DNA from 2 places in the Streptomyces sp. YJ-C3 genome. Region 2 is predicted to be linked to the other one. Evidence: riboswitches for the same ligand, from Rfam matches in the RefSeq annotation. Region 2 holds a riboswitch; the other holds the start of a gene.
What was found. Region 2 has a riboswitch for glycine ahead of gcvT (glycine cleavage system aminomethyltransferase GcvT). Riboswitches for the same ligand answer to the same signal wherever they lie in the genome.
Positions count from the first base shown of each region.

Region 1: it holds a riboswitch for glycine, as region 2 does, so the genes downstream of both, gcvP (aminomethyl-transferring glycine dehydrogenase) here and gcvT (glycine cleavage system aminomethyltransferase GcvT) in region 2, are expected to answer to the same signal.

Region 1 covers NZ_CM132685.1:5,879,108-5,888,472, reverse strand. The annotation lists gene ACVHNB_RS26335 (FHA domain-containing protein) at 1-131, shown strand, start outside; gene ftsR (transcriptional regulator FtsR) at 159-890, shown strand; gene ACVHNB_RS26325 (bifunctional nuclease family protein) at 977-1,450, shown strand; gene ACVHNB_RS26320 (MerR family transcriptional regulator) at 1,644-2,264, shown strand; gene ACVHNB_RS26315 (DNA polymerase IV) at 2,311-3,723, shown strand; gene ACVHNB_RS26310 (PRC-barrel domain-containing protein) at 3,742-4,116, opposite strand; glycine riboswitch at 4,231-4,326, shown strand; gene gcvP (aminomethyl-transferring glycine dehydrogenase) at 4,512-7,397, shown strand; gene ACVHNB_RS26300 (DUF5999 family protein) at 7,468-7,668, opposite strand; gene ACVHNB_RS26295 (hypothetical protein) at 8,001-8,585, opposite strand; gene ACVHNB_RS26290 (glutamate-cysteine ligase family protein) at 9,112-9,365, shown strand, end outside.
Region 2 covers NZ_CM132685.1:1,672,262-1,681,626, reverse strand. The annotation lists gene ACVHNB_RS07495 (ABC transporter permease) at 1-110, opposite strand, end outside; gene ACVHNB_RS07490 (enhanced serine sensitivity protein SseB C-terminal domain-containing protein) at 544-1,344, opposite strand; gene ACVHNB_RS07485 (enhanced serine sensitivity protein SseB) at 1,461-2,237, opposite strand; gene ACVHNB_RS07480 (AAA family ATPase) at 2,278-2,931, opposite strand; glycine riboswitch at 3,073-3,183, shown strand; glycine riboswitch at 3,184-3,302, shown strand; gene gcvT (glycine cleavage system aminomethyltransferase GcvT) at 3,356-4,462, shown strand; gene gcvH (glycine cleavage system protein GcvH) at 4,531-4,908, shown strand; gene glyA (serine hydroxymethyltransferase) at 4,915-6,180, shown strand; gene ACVHNB_RS07460 (L-serine ammonia-lyase) at 6,346-7,716, shown strand; gene ACVHNB_RS07455 (L,D-transpeptidase) at 7,732-8,724, opposite strand; gene ACVHNB_RS07450 (glycoside hydrolase family 25 protein) at 8,970-9,365, shown strand, end outside.

The DNA.
Region 1 (9,365 bases), 4.2 Mb from region 2:
CCGACGTCGGCAGCCTCAACGGGACGTACGTCAACCGGGAGCGCATCGACTCCGTGCTGCTGAACAACGGTGACGAGGTGCAGATCGGCAAGTACCGGCTGGTGTTCTACGCGAGCCAGCGAGGTATCTGACCCATCAGCGAACCTTCAGGAAGGTCCATGCTTCATACACCGAGGGGCGGTGCCGGAAGCGGCACCGCCACCGCGGACAGTCGGCTGATGAGCATCGGCACCGTGCTGAACATGCTGCGCGACGAGTTCCCCGAAGTCACCATTTCCAAGATCAGGTTCTTGGAGTCCGAGGGTCTCATCGAGCCGCAGCGGACGCCTTCGGGCTACCGCAAGTTCAGCCCGGACGACGTCGAGCGACTCGCCCACGTCCTGCGCATGCAGCGTGACCACTACCTGCCCCTGAAGGTCATCAAGGAGCAGCTCGACGCCCTGGAGCGGGGCGAGCCCCTGCCCGTGCCCGCTCCCGGACGGCCCGGCGACGCCGCGGACGACGCCGGGGACGGCCCCACCGCCGCTCGCGTCGGCCGGGACGAGCTGCTCGCCGCCGTGGGGATCGGCGAGGGGGAGCTCGACGAGTGGGAGTCGTACGGGCTCATCGCCCCGTTGCCGGACGGCGGTTACGACGCCGCGGCCGTATCCGTCGCCGAGCTGGTGGGTGAGTTGGGCCGGTTCGGTATCGAGCCCCGGCATCTGCGGGTCATGCGGGCGGCCGCGGACCGTGAGGCCGGGCTCGTGGACTCGGTCGTCGCACCGCTCAAGGTGCACCGCAATCCGCAGACCAGGGCCCTCGCGCAGGCGCGGGCCAAGGAGCTGGCGGGCCTGACCGTACGGCTGCATGCCGCACTCGTGCAGACCGCACTCGGGGTCCGTCTGCCCTGATCGCAGGGGCGGGCGAGTGCCGTGGGCCCGGTCCCCGGCGCATGCCCGACTACCCAAACCGGCCGGGCACGTCCTAGGGTTGCTGTGTGAACGAGCTCGACGTCGTAGGTGTCCGGGTCGAAATGCCCTCCAACCAGCCGATCGTGCTCCTGCGTGAAGTGGGAGGCGACCGTTACCTTCCCATCTGGATCGGACCGGGGGAGGCGACGGCGATCGCCTTCGCCCAGCAGGGCATGGCCCCCGCGCGTCCGCTGACGCACGACCTGTTCAAGGACGTGCTCGAAGCGGTCGGTCAGGAGCTCACCGAAGTACGCATCACGGACCTGCGGGAGGGTGTCTTCTACGCGGAGCTGGTGTTCGCGAGCGGCGTCGAGGTCAGCGCCCGCCCGTCCGATGCCATAGCGCTCGCGCTGCGCACCGGGACCCCGATCTTCGGCAGCGACGGAGTCCTGGACGACGCCGGGATCGCGATCCCGGACGAGCAGGAGGACGAAGTGGAGAAGTTCCGCGAGTTCCTGGACCAGATCTCGCCCGAGGACTTCGGGACCAATAGCCAGTGATCGGCACACAATGACCATGAGGCGGTCGCCCGAGGGGCGGCCGCCTCGGCGCATTCGGCTAGCCTTTCCCGGCGGCGGGATACGGGAAACCACTCGTAGGGTGATTATCACTCGGCGTGGCGAGTGTGGCGTTCGTTGACGCACCCCTTGTGACTGCCTACCGTCGAGAAGGCAGGTCAATGAGGAGGTCGGCGTGAGAAGCAGCGGCGACGGTACGGCGACGGGCGGTCCGTACTCGTTTCACGGCAGCGCGGCCGATCACACTCCGCAGCGCCCGCAGGCAGTGTCTGCGGTGGCGGGGGAGAGCGGCGAAGCGACTTCCGAGCAGATCGGATACCGGGGTCCGACCGCGTGCGCGGCGGCCGGCATCACCTATCGACAGCTCGACTACTGGGCGAGAACCGGCCTTGTCGAGCCGAGTGTGCGGCCCGCGTACGGGTCGGGGACACAGCGTCTGTACAGCTTCCGGGACGTCGTCGTCCTGAAGGTCGTCAAGCGTTTCCTGGACACGGGTGTCTCGCTGCAGAACATTCGCACCGCTGTGCAGCATCTGCGCGAGCGGGGCTTCAGGGACCTGGAGCGCATGACCCTCATGAGCGACGGCGCGACCGTCTACGAGTGCACGTCGCCGACCGAGGTGCACGAGCTGCTCCAGGGCGGTCAGGGGATCTTCGGGATCGCCGTGGGCGTGGTCTGGCGGGACGTGGAGAGCGCCCTGTCGCAGCTGCACGGGGAGCGGGTGGACACCGGGGAGACGCTCGTCGGGCACAATCCCGCGGACGAGCTCGCGAGGCGGCGCAACAGGGCCGTGTGACGGTCGTGCGGCCGCGTTGTCAGTGGCGTGAGGCAGCATCGGTGACGTGAGAGCCGCGCCGACGATCCTGCATCTCGACATGGATGCCTTCTACGCCTCTGCCGAGCAGGCGGCGAAGCCGAGCCTGCGCGGGAAAGCGGTCGTCGTGGGCGGGCTCGGGCCGCGTGGTGTGGTGGCCACCGCGTCGTACGAAGCGCGCAGGTTCGGGGTGCATTCGGCCATGCCGATGGGCCAGGCGCGCCGGCTCGCTCCGAACGCCGCGTACCTCGTGCCGCGGTTCCGGCTGTACCGGGAGGTCAGCGAGCAGGTGATGGGGCTCCTGAGGGAGCTTTCGCCGCTGGTGGAGCCGCTGAGCCTGGACGAGGCGTTCGTCGATCTGGAGGCCGGTGAGGTGGCCTGGGACGAGGCTTCCGCCGAGGCCGTCGGCTTGCGGCTGCGGACGGACATCCGGCGCGTGACCGGGCTGACCGGGTCGGTCGGGATCGCCGCCTCCAAGATGCTGGCCAAGATCGCGTCGGAGGAGGCCAAGCCGGACGGGCTGATGCTGATACGGCCGGGGACCGAGCGGGCGCTGCTCGGGCCGAAGTCCGTACGGATCCTGCCGGGTGTCGGGCCGGCGACCGGGGACCATCTGCGGCGGGCCGGGATCCTCACCGTGGCGGAGATCGCCGAGGCGGGAGAGGACGAGCTGGTGCGGCTGCTGGGCAAGTCGCACGGCGGGCATCTGTACGCCATGGCGCTGGCGCACGACGACCGGCCCGTCGTCGCCGAGCGGGATTCCAAGTCCGTGTCGGTCGAGGACACGTACGACGTGGACATTCATGACCGCGTGCGCGTCCGTATGGAGGTGCAGCGGCTCGCCGACCGCTGCGTGGAGCGGTTGCGGGCCGCCGAGCGGTCCGGGCGGACCGTGGTCCTGAAGGTGCGGCGCTACGACTTCTCGACCCTGACGCGGTCCGAGACGCTGCGCGGGCCGACGGACGATCCGGGGGTGGTCCGGGAGGCCGCCGCGCGGCTGCTGGAGTCCGTGGACACGACGGGCGGCGTGCGGTTGCTCGGGGTCGGGGTGAGCGGGCTCGCCGACTTCACGCAGGAGGACCTGTTCGCGCAGGCGGCGCAGGCGGCCCAGGAGGCACAGGCCGCCTCGGAAGAGGCCGCGGACCAGGCGGAGGACGCGCGGGCGGTGAGCCCGGAGGAGGTCGAGGAGACGGTCGCCGAGCCCGTCGAGCGGCGGTGGATGGCCGGGCACGATGTGCGGCATGCCGAGTTCGGCGCCGGGTGGGTGCAGGGGAGCGGGCTCGGGCGGGTGACCGTACGGTTCGAGACGCCGTACTCGGCCGGGCCCGGACGGGTCAGGACGTTCCTCGTCGACGATCCCCTGCTGGAGCCCGCGGAGCCCCTGCCGTTGGTGGAGAGACCAGTAGAGAGACCAGTGGAGAGACCGGTGTCGAGCGCCTGACCCTAGCGAACGGCGCTCTCAGGTGGGGTCCTCGTCCGCCCCCGCAATGCGGCCGAACAGGACGTCCGGGGACTGCGGGGCCGTGATGTCGAGACCGTAGTGGTGGTAGAGCTGGAGTTCCTGCTCGGGGGAGAGGTGGCGGCCCACGCCGAAGTCGGGGGAGTCCTTGATCAGGGAGCGTTCGAAGGGGACACGGAGGGCGCCGTCGACCAGTTCGCTGGGCTCCAGCGGGACGAAGGCGTCGCGGCTGAAGAGGCCCGTCCGTATCGCCGCCCATTCCGGGACGCCCGTGGCGTCGTCGAGGTAGACCTCGTCGATCGTGCCGATCTTGGTTCCGTTGCGGTCGAACGCCTTGCGGCCGATCAGGTTGCGCGGGTCGACGTCGGTGTGCACGGGCCCTCCAGCTGCTCGCAACTCGTCTGTAAGCACTACGAAAGAGCACATTGGGGAAGGCGGCCACTCGAGGGTTCCGGTCATGTCGCCGCTGGTAGGCTGGCAGACGGCTGCTGACCCCGTGCGGGAGAGTCCTCCGATCGTCGTCGGAGGCGCCGAAGGAGCAACTCCTCCCCGGAATCTCTCAGGCCCCTGTACCGCACGGACGAGGTCACTCTGGAAAGCAGGGCGGGGTGCACGTTTTCCGCTCTCACCGACGGTGAAAACCGGTGTGTTCCGTGATCGTGCGGGGCGGACCGGTGAAGCTCTCAGGTTGAGATGACAGAGGGGGAGGCCGTCCGGGCACCCACGCCGTGGTGCCCCTCGCAGGTCCGGGTGACCAGGAGGCCTCCGCAATGACCGCCAACCGTATTCCGCTCTCCGCGCTGGAGCAGGGAATCCCCTTCGAGCAGCGCCACATCGGTCCGGACGACGCCGCTCAGGCCAAGATGCTCGCGCAGGTCGGCTATGGCTCGCTCGACGAGCTGACGGCGGCCGCGGTGCCGGATGTGATCAAGAGCGCCGAGGCGCTGGCGCTGCCGGCCGCCCGGACCGAGGCCGAGGTGCTCGCCGAGCTCCGCTCCCTCGCCGACCGCAACCAGGTGCTCGGCTCGATGATCGGGCTCGGCTACTACGGCACCTTCACGCCGCCCGTGATCCTGCGCAACGTCATGGAGAACCCGTCCTGGTACACGGCCTACACGCCGTACCAGCCGGAGATCTCGCAGGGCCGCCTCGAGGCGCTGCTCAACTTCCAGACGATGGTCGCCGAGCTGACGGGGCTGCCGACCTCCGGTGCCTCCCTCCTCGACGAGGGCACGGCCGCCGCCGAGGCCATGGCGCTGTCGCGGCGCATCGGCAAGGTCAAGGACGGCGTGTACGTCGTCGACGCGGACGCGCTGCCGCAGACCGTCGCCGTCATCCGGACCCGCGCCGAGCCGACCGGTGTCGAGATCGTCGTCGCCGACCTGAGCGACGGCATCCCCGCCGAGGTCGCCGAGCGCGGTGTCGTGGGTGTGCTCGTGCAGTACCCGGGGGCCTCCGGTGCCGTGCGCGACATCAAGCCGGTGATCGACCAGGCGCACGAGCTGGGCGCCGTCGTCACCGTCGCCGCCGATCTTCTCGCTCTGACGCTGTTGACCTCGCCGGGCGAGCTGGGCGCGGACATCGCCGTCGGCACGACCCAGCGCTTCGGTGTCCCGATGGGCTTCGGCGGCCCGCACGCCGGCTACATGGCCGTACGGGAGAAGTTCGCGCGGTCCCTGCCCGGGCGGCTCGTCGGGGTGTCCGTCGACGCCGACGGGAACAAGGCGTACCGGCTCGCGCTGCAGACGCGTGAGCAGCACATCCGGCGCGAGAAGGCCACGAGCAACATCTGTACGGCTCAGGTGCTGCTCGCCGTCATGGCCGGCATGTACGCCGTCTACCACGGTCCGGACGGCCTGAGGTCCATCGCGCAGCGCACCCATCGCTACGCCACGCTGCTGGCCGCCGGTCTGACGGCGGGCGGCGTCGAGGTCGTGCACGGGGCGTACTTCGACACCGTGACGGTCCGGGTGCCGGGCCGTGCCGCGGAGGTCGTCGGCGCCGCCCGTGAGGCCGGGGTGAACCTGCGGCTCGTCGACGCCGACCAGGTGTCGATGGCCTGCGACGAGACCACGACGCGCGACCAACTGGCCGCCGTGTGGGGCGCGTTCGGGGTCGACGCGGACATCGAGGCGCTGGACGCCGAGGTCGCCGAGGCGCTGCCCGAGGGGCTGCTGCGCGGTGACGAGATCCTGACCCACCCGGTCTTCCACCAGCACCGCTCCGAGACCGCGATGCTGCGCTACCTGCGCAAGCTCGCCGACCGCGACTACGCGCTCGACCGCGGCATGATCCCGCTGGGCTCCTGCACGATGAAGCTCAACGCGACGACGGAGATGGAGCCGGTCACCTGGCCCGAGTTCGGGCAGCTGCACCCCTTCGTGCCGGCCGAGCAGGCGCAGGGCTACCTCACGCTCATCCGTGAGCTGGAGGAGCGCCTCGCCGAGGTCACCGGCTACGACAAGGTGTCGTTGCAGCCGAACGCCGGCTCGCAGGGCGAGCTCGCGGGTCTGCTGGCGGTGCGCGGCTACCACCGGGCCAACGGCGACGAGCAGCGCACGGTGTGCCTCATCCCGTCGTCCGCGCACGGCACCAACGCGGCCAGTGCCGTGATGGCCGGGATGAAGGTCGTCGTCGTGAAGACCGCCGACGACGGCGAGATCGACGTCGAGGACCTGCGCGCCAAGATCGAGCAGTACGCCGAGCAGCTGTCCGTCCTCATGATCACGTACCCGTCGACGCACGGTGTCTTCGAGGAGCACGTCGCCGACATCTGCGCCGCCGTGCACGATGCCGGCGGTCAGGTGTACGTCGACGGGGCGAACCTCAACGCGCTGGTGGGGCTCGCCAAGCCGGGGCACTTCGGCGGCGACGTCTCGCACCTGAACCTGCACAAGACGTTCTGCATCCCGCACGGCGGCGGCGGTCCGGGCGTCGGCCCGGTCGGTGTGCGCGCCCACCTCGCGCCGTACCTGCCGAACCACCCGCTGCAGCCGGCCGCCGGTCCGGAGACCGGTGTCGGGCCGATCTCGGCAGCGCCGTGGGGCTCCGCCGGGATCCTGCCGATCTCGTGGTCGTACGTGCGGCTCATGGGCGGCGAGGGGCTGAAGCGGGCGACGCAGGTCGCCGTGCTCTCCGCGAACTACATCGCCAAGCGGCTCGAGCCGCACTTCCCCGTGCTCTACACCGGGCCCGGCGGTCTCGTCGCGCACGAGTGCATCATCGACCTGCGGCCGCTCAGCAAGGCGACCGGGGTCAGTGTCGACGACATCGCCAAGCGCCTGATCGACTACGGGTTCCACGCGCCGACCATGTCGTTCCCGGTTGCCGGGACGCTGATGATCGAGCCGACCGAGAGCGAGGACATCGGGGAGCTCGACCGGTTCTGCGAGGCGATGATCGCCATTCGCGGGGAGATCGAGCGGGTCGCCTCCGGGCAGTGGCCGGCGGACGACAACCCGCTGCGGAACGCTCCGCACACGGCCGGGATGCTCGGCGGAGAGTGGGAGCACGCGTACAGCCGCGAGGAGGCGGTCTTCCCCGCCGGGGTCGCCGCCTCCGACAAGTACTGGCCGCCGGTGCGCCGGATCGACCAGGCCTTCGGTGACCGCAACCTGGTGTGCTCGTGCCCGCCCATGGACGCCTACGAGGCGTGAGGTCCGACGTGACCGCGCGACCGGCCGCCGTGTGCGGCCGGTCGCGCGGTTCTGCTCGGTACTGAAGGCCTCAGGCGGCTGTCACCACGGCGCCCAGCGGGCGGTGCGGCGCGATGATCGTGCCGTTGGGCAGCAGTTCACCGGTGTCCTCGAAGAGCAGGACGCCGTTGCACAGGAGGCTCCAGCCCTGCTCCGGGTGGTGAGCCACAGGGAGCGCGGCCTCCCTGTCCGCGGATTCTGCTGTGGGGCACGACGGCTGGTGCTGGCACATGGATGGGATCTTTCGCTGCGTAGTGATCTCGATGACGGTGCTGTCTGTGCTGCGGCTCGAAGTCTTCTTCATGGCCGCCCCCCGTATTCAGTCGGTCCGAACCCAGTGTTGCCCTGCGGGCGTCATTCCGCAGGGATTTCGTTGCAGCGGTCCTCACTGGATGGAGACGCGTCACCCGTGCGGACGGTTCAGCCCAATTGCACTGTCCCTTCGGGTGGTTCGGGGTGGTCGGACCGGGCTAGTCCGGTCGGGCAGAGCTGTGCCCCGCGACCGGGCGGTGCGGGGCACGGCGTCGGAACGGCGAGGCGTGTTCCGTGGTTCTTGCTGTCGGGTCAGGCGAGCAGGGCGGCCCGTGGTGGCGTCAGTCGCAGAGCGAGGACCGGCAGCAGTTCCGCCACGCGGTGCGGGCGATGGGCCGCGATGCCGGGCGGCGCCGGTGCGAGCGGGACCAGGATGTCGTCGGCCGCCGGGTGCCCGCTCGCCGCGTCGGCGGTGTGGTCCTTGTGCAGCCACAGGGTGAGCATGTACAGCTCCGGCACCGAGAGCAGCCGTGGCTGGTAGATCCCCGGCAGGGACTCCGCCTGGCGCAGGGCGCGCTCGGTGGACGTCACGTAGGGGCCTTCGAAGAAATGGGAGAAGGTCCAGCCGTCCGGGGTGAGCATCGTGTCGGCCGCGGCGACGGCGCGGTCCGAGCAGCGGACCAGGAAGCGCCAGCCGGTGAGGCGGGCGGGCGACGGTCCGGTGGCATCGGTGATGCGGTCCAACACATGGACGGGCAAAGGGAGTTCGGGACTTGCCGGTCCCTGCGCGGCGCGCAGGGAAGGGGTACGGGCCTCACGGACGGCGGTGGGGGAACCGAGGGCCGTGAGGACGCTGCGGAGAGCGGGCGCGGGAGCCGGGGGAACATGCAGCGGCATGGTGGGTCGCCTCTCATTCGACAGGCACGTGGTGCGAGGGCGGTGCGGGACGAGCGGACGGCGCTGTCTGCTGCGTGGTGCGCGGGAGCGTGCAGAAGTACGCGGGCCAGAGGGGGCGGGGGCCTCGGCCACGTGCGCCAACTCTCTGTCTCGTTCGCGGAGTTTATACGACGTGTGTTCACATGATGTTTCGGCTGCCTGCGCGGACAGGTTGCGCAAGGTGCTATTCGGCCGTCATCCCGGCGCCGTTTTGTCGACGTCCATCCACTTTTCCGTGAGCGAGCCCCGCGTGACCTCGATGTCTTTCGAGTGAGCGGTCGGCCGATTCTCGTCGGCGTTTTTCACCAGGGTTCCGTAGATGAATCTGCAAAAAGCCGCATGCCTAGGGAATGTGCCGCAGGGTAACCGCTCTGAGCGTACTGCTCCGTGGACCCGCGCGGGGCGTTATCGATCACATTGCCGGGGCATCATCCACCGTGACACGCGGCCGGATCGTCGGGCTGCCCGTGCGAGGAGGGACGCTTCCATGGGGGAGAAGGTCGTTGCGGGCGCGGTCGACCTGGCCGACCGCCGGCGCTACCGGGACAAGCTCAAAGAGTGTCTCGTGGGGCTCGAGCGACTGCTGGACGAGAAGCGGTTCGACCGGCCCAGGAATCTCATGGGGCTGGAGATCGAGCTGAATCTCGCCGGGCCCGACGGGATGCCGAGAATGATGAATGCGGAAGTACTCGAGCGGATCGCGAGCCGGGATTTCCAAACGGAACTCGCGATGTTCAATCT
Region 2 (9,365 bases):
GCGATCCGCCCGAGAGACCGGCCTTCGATGCGCTCGGCCCCCGCCCCGGCAAGGACCGCCTCCGGCGACACTTCGGTCGCTGCTCCGGTGGTCTCGATCGGTGCGGTCACGAGTGACTGCCCCTTCCCGGCCGGGGATGACCGGCCCGCGCTTGCCGCTGTGGCGGCCCCGTACTCGACTGCGGTGCGGATGCCGCTGCTCCGCGGACCGGGCTCCGGCGCGGGCGACTCGCACAAGGGCCCGAACGGCCCTGCATTCGGGGAGTCTTCAACGCGCGTGCGATCAGCCGCCAGATCTCACGTTGAAAGGATGCCTAAACGTGATGCGGTCAGGGGTGTTCCGTTATCCGGACGGCCGTGAACGACGGTCGGACAGTGGGCAGTTGGGATGGAAGCGGCGCCAGGTCGGACATTGGGCCCACATGTGCGCTTCTCTCCCCAACCCGCCCGTACTCGAAATCACGGCCGTACGCGGGGAGTTGAGCGGGGAACCGGGCGGGAACCGATGGAGGAGGCGAGCGGGCCGGTCAGCGGGCGGGACCGGTCAGTAGGACGCGCCGTAGGGCGGCGGGTAGCCGTAGCCCCCGCCGGCCGGCGCCGCGGGGGCCGCGTGCGCCTCCCGGTCGTAGAACGGCCGGGCATTGGCCCGCAGCCACATCGCCACCGGGTCGTACTCGTCGGACATGGCGACCGTCGAGACGGGCAGTCCGTCCGGCACCGCCGTGATGGACTGCTGCATCATCGCCCGCACGGAGTCGACGGACGCCGGGGACGTGTCGTAGACGTCGAGGCCGATCGCGAGATACGGGGCGCCGAGCGCGGGCTGCACCCAGGCGCGGCGCAGCGAGCGGATCGCGGTGGTGCGGTGCGCGTTCTGCGCGAGGACCGCGTAGAACTGCGGGATCTCGATGGTCGGGTCGGACAGCCGCAGCGGTCCGGCGGGCTGGCGGTCGAGGCCGCCGGCGATGCGGCGCAGATCGAGCCAGGGCACCCCGACGCCGCCGCCGGGCGCGTGCGGGTTGAGCCACAGGCCGTAGTGGTCGGGGTAGAGGGTGCGGGCCGCGTCGACGCCGCCGACCACCTCGTAGGCCCGCGACCAGCCGGACGCGGACAGCTCCTGGGCGGAGGTGACGCAGGGGGCGTACGAGAATCCGTCGACGTCCATGTTCCCGTACTGGGCGTCGGGCGAGCCGGCCTGGCCGTGCCAGAGCAGCATCCAGACCTGTCCGGCCGCGGGGTCGGCGAGGGCCGCGAGGAGCGCCTCGTACGCGTCGTAGCGCCCGGGAGTCACCTGGCGCAGCATGTGCTCGACCTGTCCGGCCGCGGCCGTGCCCGACGCACTCACCCGTAACCGCCCCTTCGTGAACGTCCGTGTTCGCCGTGACCGGGGGCACAGTGCCGCCCGGTCAGGTCATGAAACCAGCTTAAGCGGCGTTACTGACACCGACTTGACGGACGGGGTCACCGTTCCTGTACGTAGAACGGGCGTACCCGGGTGCGCAGGAAGTCGGCGACCGGGTCCTGCGTGACGTCGAGGAAGACCAGGTTCACCGGCCAGCCGACCGGTGTCCGGCCCAGCGCACGGCCCAGCGCGTCCAGCGGGATGTCGCGCGCGGAGCCCTCCCACTGGGTCAGTTCCACGCCGATGAACAGGGACGGGGCCCCGTCCTCGACGACGGCGAGGCAGCGGCGGGCGCTCAGCACGGTGCCGGCCGCCGCGAACTCCTCGCGCACTGCCGTCAGGAAGTCCACCGGGTCGTGCTGCCAGTCCGGCTCGGAGAGGACGACGCGGCCGCCGGAGGACGGGCCGTCGAGCGGGGTGCGGCCGCTGCGGGCCAGCTCGGCGACGGCGGCCGGGGGCAGCGGGACACCGACGGCGCCGTCCGGGTTCAGGGCGAGCCCGACCTGGGCCGGCAGTCCCCGCGCGAACTCGGCGGCCGGGGCCACGGTGCAGTCCATCCGTCCGCCGGTGACCTGCATGAACTGCTGCTCGGAGCTGAAGACGGGGACGTAGGCCTGTCCCTCGATCTCCAGCGTGGGCAGATCGAGGTCGCGGCTCGCGGCGCTGCCGCCCTGGGGCAGCGGGATCCAGATCGGGCTGCGGCCCAGGACCTCGACGATGCGGCCGCCCGCCCCGTCGACGCCGAGCGCCGCGGCGAGGACCTCCTCCAGCTCGTTCGCAGGCCAGCCCTGGGCCGGGTGGGCGTGGGCGCCCTCGTGGTGTGCCGGGTGTTCCATAGCCGCCGACGATACGCGTCGCCGGCCGGGCCCGGCGGGGCTACTCCCGGAACGTGATCCCGCCGAGCGCGTCGGTCGCCGCCCGGTCCAGCAGCACCGCCGACTCGATGCCCTCCGGCAGCTCGCCCCGCTCCGTCGACGTCACCAGCGCGCCCACCGCCCGGCGGTGCCGCGCGAACGCGTACCGCGACACCCCGCGGCCCCGCTCCCGCTGCCCGTCGAGCGCCGCCCGCGGCGGGACGTCGAGCAGCACCAGATGGACGGCGACGCCGCGCCGCCGGGCCGTGCGGATCACCCAGCGGCGCACCCAGGCCTGGGTGCCGCAGTCGTGCACGACGACGCTCGCGCCGGAGTGCATCGCCCGCCGCAGGCCCACGTAGTGCGCGATGCGGACCAGCGGGCGGTAGAGCGCGTACGGCACGCCGCGCGGCAGCCGGGCGGCCCAGCGCTCCCGGGTGTCCTGGGAGTCGATGCGCACGACCGTGACGGCCCGCCGCATCAGGGTCGACTTGCCGCTGCCCGGCAGCCCCGACAGCACGACGAGGTCGCCCGCCGCGAACCCGATCCGGCGCGGCGTACGGCCGCCGCGCCCGCGAAGATCCCGCACCGAACGCTGCCGCGGCACCCGCACCCCCGGCACCACCGTGACGGCTGATGCCGTCGTCGCGTACGCCCCCACGACTGCCTTATGCACCGTGATCGTCCTCCCCGTTCCGGTCACGCCACTCCTGCCCGCCAAGTGTAAAGAGAAGGTAATGCCCTACAAGGGGTTTCCCCGTTCGGCGGGCATGCAATGATGTGCGCGCCAAGCGCACACAACCGCATACCGGCCGCTTGAATCCGCGCGGGAGAGTTCCGGACACCTACTCGAGACATACGGGTACCCGGACGCCGAAGGAGCAAGTTCCTCCCTTGAATCTCTCAGGCCCCGTACCGCGCGGGCGAGGCACATCTGAAAAGCGGGCCGTCCGTCCAGCACGGCGGCCCCACCCAAGGTGCAAGCCATGACCACCAGTACGTGTGGTCGGGGCGAACCTCTCAGGTTCCGATGACAGATGGGGAGGACCTCCGCCACGGGGGACCCCTCGCCATCGCCGTCACGCCCGGGAGCACCAGCCATGACCCGTACCACCGCCCTCGACGCCCTGCATCGCTCGCTGGGCGCCACGATGACCGACTTCGCCGGCTGGGACATGCCGCTGCGCTACGCCAGCGAGCGCGACGAGCACAACGCGGTGCGTACGAAGGCCGGGCTCTTCGACCTGTCCCACATGGGCGAGATCACGGTCACCGGGCCGGACGCGGCCGCGTTCCTGAACTTCTCCCTCGTGGGCAACATCGCCACGGTCGGCGTCGGCCGCGCCCGCTACACCATGATCTGCCGCGCGGACGGCGGGATCCTCGACGACCTGATCGTCTACCGCCTCGCCGAGACCGAGTACATGGTCGTCGCGAACGCGGGCAACGCGCAGACCGTCCTCGACGCCCTGACCGAGCGCGCCGCCGGGTTCGACGCCGAGGTCCGCGACGACCGGGACGCGTACGCGCTGATCGCCGTGCAGGGCCCGCACTCCCCCGCCATCGTGAAGTCCGTCACGGACGCCGACCTGGACGGACTGAAGTACTACGCGGGTCTGCCCGGCACCGTCGCCGGTGTCGAGGCGCTCATCGCGCGCACCGGCTACACCGGCGAGGACGGCTTCGAGCTGTTCGTCGCCCCCGCCGACGCCGAGAAGCTGTGGCAGGCGCTGACCGAGGCGGGCGCGGAGTACGGCATCGTCCCGTGCGGCCTGTCCTGCCGCGACACGCTGCGCCTGGAGGCGGGCATGCCGCTGTACGGGCACGAGCTGACCACCGGGCTGACGCCGTTCGACGCGGGCCTCGGCCGGGTCGTGAAGTTCGAGAAGGAGGGCGACTTCGTGGGCCGCGAGGCGCTGACGGCCGCCGCCGAGCGCGCCGAGACCGCCCCGCCCCGCAAGCTCGTCGGCCTGGTCGCCGCGGGGCGCCGGGTCCCGCGCGCGGGCATGCCGGTCGTCCACGACGGCCGGGTGATCGGCGAGGTCACCTCCGGCGCCCCGTCCCCGACGCTCGGCAAGCCGATCGCCATGGCCTACGTCGACGCCGGGCACGCCGCGCCGGGCACGGCGGGTGTCGGCGTGGACATCCGCGGTACGCACGAGCCCTACGAGGTCGTCGCGCTGCCGTTCTACAAGCGCCAGAAGTAACCCGCGCCACCCCGTAGCGCTCACCCCACTGTCACCAGCACCGTCCCGCGTACAGGAGAATTCGCATCATGAGCAACCCCCAGCAGCTGCGTTACAGCAAGGAGCACGAGTGGCTGTCGGCCGTCGAGGACGGCGTCGCCACGGTCGGCATCACGGAGCACGCGGCCAACGCGCTCGGTGACATCGTGTTCGTCCAGCTCCCCGAGGTCGGCGACACCATCACCGCGGGCGAGACCTGCGGCGAGCTGGAGTCCACCAAGTCGGTCTCCGACCTGTACTCCCCCGTGTCCGGCGAGGTCACCGAGACCAACCAGGACGTCGTCGACGACCCGTCCCTGGTGAACTCGGCCCCCTTCGAGGGCGGCTGGCTGTTCAAGGTCCGGATCGCCGAGGAGCCGAAGGACCTGCTCACCGCCGACGAGTACACCGAGTTCTCCGGGAGCTGACCGAAGATGTCCGACAAGTCCGTACTGAACGAGTCCCTGCACGAGCTCGACCCGGACGTGGCCAAGGCCGTCGACGCCGAGCTGCACCGCCAGCAGTCGACGCTGGAAATGATCGCGTCGGAGAACTTCGCGCCGGTCGCCGTCATGGAGGCCCAGGGCTCGGTCCTCACCAACAAGTACGCCGAGGGCTACCCCGGCCGCCGCTACTACGGCGGCTGCGAGCACGTCGACGTCACCGAGCAGATCGCGATCGACCGGGTCAAGGAGCTGTTCGGCGCCGAGTACGCCAACGTGCAGCCCCACTCGGGCGCCTCCGCGAACCAGGCCGCCCTGTTCGCGCTGGCCACGCCGGGCGACACGATCCTCGGCCTGGACCTGGCGCACGGCGGTCACCTCACGCACGGCATGCGCCTGAACTTCTCCGGCAAGCAGTTCAACGTGGTCCCGTACCACGTGGACGACAACGGCCTGGTCGACATGGCCGAGGTCGAGGCGCTCGCCAAGGAGCACCGCCCCAAGGTGATCATCGCGGGCTGGTCGGCGTACCCGCGCCAGCTGGACTTCGCCGAGTTCCGTCGCATCGCCGACGAGGTCGAGGCGTACCTGTGGGTCGACATGGCGCACTTCGCGGGCCTCGTGGCCGCGGGCCTGCACCCGAACCCGGTCCCGCACGCCGACGTCGTCACGTCCACGACGCACAAGACGCTCGGCGGTCCGCGCGGCGGCATCATCCTCGCCAAGAAGGACTTCGCGAAGAAGCTGAACTCCTCGGTCTTCCCGGGCTTCCAGGGCGGCCCCCTGGAGCACGTGATCGCCGCCAAGGCGGTCTCCTTCAAGATCGCGGCGAGCGAGGACTTCAAGGAGCGCCAGCAGCGCACGGTCGAGGGTGCCCGCATCCTCGCCGAGCGTCTGACCTCCGAGGACGCCCGCGCGAACGGCGTGAACGTGCTCTCCGGCGGCACGGACGTGCACCTGGTCCTCGTCGACCTGCGCGACTCCGAGCTCGACGGCCAGCAGGCCGAGGACCGCCTCCACGAGGTCGGCATCACGGTCAACCGCAACGCGGTCCCGAACGACCCGCGCCCGCCGATGGTCACCTCCGGCCTGCGCATCGGCACCCCGGCCCTCGCCACCCGCGGCTTCGACGCCGAGGACTTCCGCGAGGTCGCCGACGTGATCGCCGAGGCCCTCAAGCCGGCCTACGACGCGGCCGCCCTCAAGGCCCGGGTGACCGCTCTGGCCGAGAAGCACCCGCTGTACCCCGGCCTGTAAGGGTTTAGAGGCAGTTACGTACCCTTGCGTACGTACACACTTCCGGGGCACCGCGCACACTGGAACCAGAAGCATCCAGCGCGCACGGTGCCCCGCCCGTGTTCCTGAACGTTCCGCACGACCCGGCAGACAACGGCGTCTACCAACCACCATTGGAGTTCCACCGTGGCCATCTCGGTCTTCGACCTGTTCTCGATCGGCATCGGCCCGTCCAGCTCCCACACGGTCGGCCCCATGCGCGCGGCGCGGATGTTCGCGCGCCGCCTGAAGAACGAGGGCCTGCTGGCCCACACCGCCTCGATACGCGCCGAGCTGTACGGCTCGCTGGGCGCGACCGGCCACGGGCACGGCACCCCGAAGGCGGTCCTGCTCGGCCTGGAGGGCGAGTCCCCGCGCACCGTCGACGTCGAGCGCGCCGACGAGCGGGTGGAGACGATCAAGGAATCGGGCCGGATCAGTCTGCTCGGCGTGCACGACATCGCCTTCTCCTTCGACGACGACCTGATCCTGCACCGCCGCGAGACCCTGCCCTACCACGCCAACGGCATGACCCTGTGGGCGTACGACACCGAGGGCACCGAGCTGCTCTCGAAGACGTACTACTCGGTGGGCGGCGGCTTCGTCGTCGACGAGGACGCCGTGGCCGGCGAGAACCCGATCGTGCCCGACGACACCGTCCTCAAGTACCCCTTCCGCACCGGCGACGAGCTGCTCCGCCTCACCCGCGAGACCGGCCTGTCCATTCCGGCGCTGATGCTGGAGAACGAGAAGGCCTGGCGCACCGAGGACGAGATCCGCTCCGGTCTGCTGGAGCTGTGGCGCGTGATGCAGGCGTGCGTGTCGCGCGGCATGTCCCGCGAGGGCATCCTGCCCGGCGGCCTCAAGGTCCGCCGCCGCGCCGCCGGCTCGGCCCGCAAGCTGCGCGCCGAGGGCGAGCCGCTGGCCCACGCCATGGAGTGGATCACCCTCTACGCGATGGCGGTGAACGAGGAGAACGCGGCGGGCGGCCGCGTGGTCACCGCGCCGACGAACGGCGCGGCCGGCATCATCCCCGCGGTCCTGCACTACTACGTCAACTTCGTGCCCGGGGCCGACGAGGAGGGCGTGGTCCGCTTCCTCCTCTCCGCCGGGGCGATCGGCATGCTCTTCAAGGAGAACGCCTCGATCTCCGGCGCCGAGGTCGGCTGCCAGGGCGAGGTCGGCTCGGCCTGCTCGATGGCGGCGGGCGCCCTCGCCGAGGTCCTCGGCGGCTCCCCCGAGCAGGTGGAGAACGCGGCGGAGATCGGCATGGAGCACAACCTGGGTCTGACCTGCGATCCGGTCGGCGGCCTCGTCCAGATCCCCTGCATCGAGCGCAACGGCATGGCCGCCGTGAAGGCCGTCACCGCCGCGAAGATGGCGATGCGCGGCGACGGCTCCCACAAGGTGTCCCTCGACAAGGTCATCAAGACCATGAAGGACACCGGCGCGGACATGAGCGTCAAGTACAAGGAGACGGCGCGGGGCGGGCTCGCCGTCAACATCATCGAGTGCTGACGGCCGGGCGCGGCCTCACAGGGCCGCGCTCGTCCCCTCCCCCGAGGCGCTCCCCGACAGCCACTGGTCCCAGCTCAGGTTGAAGGCCGCGTAGCCGTTGTCGGCCGGGGCCTTCGCGCGCGGGGAGCCGGAGATGGTCACCGGGTCGCCCTGCTTGACCTGGTCGTAGAACCACTTGGCGTCCGACATGGACAGATGCACGCAGCCGTGGGAACCGCGGGCGCTGCCGCTGCCCGGGTTCGGGTCGCCGGTGGAGTAGTGGACGTAGGTGCCGGACTGGGTGAGGTGGACGTCCCAGGGCAGCGTCAGGTCGTAGTAGTTGGCGCTGCCCTTGTCACAGCTGATGCCGACGCTGCAGGAGGTCATGTGGACCTCCTTCTGCTTGTCGATGACGGCCATCGTGCCGTTCCACGTGGGGTACTCGGCACTGCCCGCGTTGATCGACAGGGTGCGCACCGTCGAGCCGTTCTTGGTGACCTTCATGGTGTGTCCGGTGACGGACACGTCGGCGCGCACATCGTCACCGACCTTGAAGGTGTGGGTGTAACTGTGCACGCCGTAGCGGCCGTTGCCGTTGCTGACGCCCTCCATGTCGGCGACGACCTTCACCTGCGTACCGGAGGGCCAGTACTCCTTCGGACGCCAGTCGGCGCGCTTGTCGCCGAACCAGTGCCAGGCGCCCTCGACCGGCTGCGAGGTGCTCACCTTCATGTGCTTCTCCACGGAGGCGCGCGCCTTGGCGGCCACCGGGTCGGTGAAGACCACCGAGACCGGCATGGCCACGCCGACCGTGGTGCCGGTCTGCGGCATGATCGTCTCCAGGAGCATCGGCGGCCCCTTGGGCTTCGTCGGCGACGGCGACGCGCTCGCGCTCGGCTTCCCCGACGCCTTTCCGTCGTCCCCGCCCGCCTTGTCGCTGCTGCCGCTCCCGCCGCAGGCGCTCACGCCCGCCAGCGCCAGCACCGTCACCAGCGCGACCCCTATGCCGCCACCCTTGCGCCGTCCCACGAACTGCCCCGCTCTCTCCGTCACCCCGCGCGCCCCTGACGGGGCCGACTCTCCCTGTTCCGACTCCCTTTCAGACAGCTCAGCGGGCCGCGGTAGTTGCGTACCTCTGTGTAAAGCGTGTTCCAAGACTGCGGGTGGGCAAACGGCGGGCTTCTGGCCTGCCGGAGAAGATGACGGGCCGGCGGTGCCCGGTCGTCGACGATGGGTATGCCGATCTCGTCGCCCCCACCGACCAGGAGGCCCGCATGATCCGCGGTATCGACGTCAGCGCGTACCAGACCACGTTCGACACGGACGGCCTGTCATTCGTCCTCATCAAGGCGACGGAGGGCCGCAGTTACGTCAATCCGCGGCTGGCCGCGCAGACCAGACTGGCCCGCGACGGCGGCTGCGTCGTCGGGTTCTACCACTTCCTGTGGCCGGGGAACCTCACGGCGCAGGCCGAGTACTTCGTGAGCAAGGCCCCCGAGAAGGCCGGTGATCTGCTGGCCGTCGACTGGGAGACGACCGGGGACGGGTCGCGGGCGAGCAACGCGGAGAAGGACAAGTTCATCCGGGAGGTGAAGCGGCTGCGGCCGAACCACCGGGTCATGTTGTACTGCAACCGCGATTTCTGGCTCAATCGGGATACGACCTCGTAC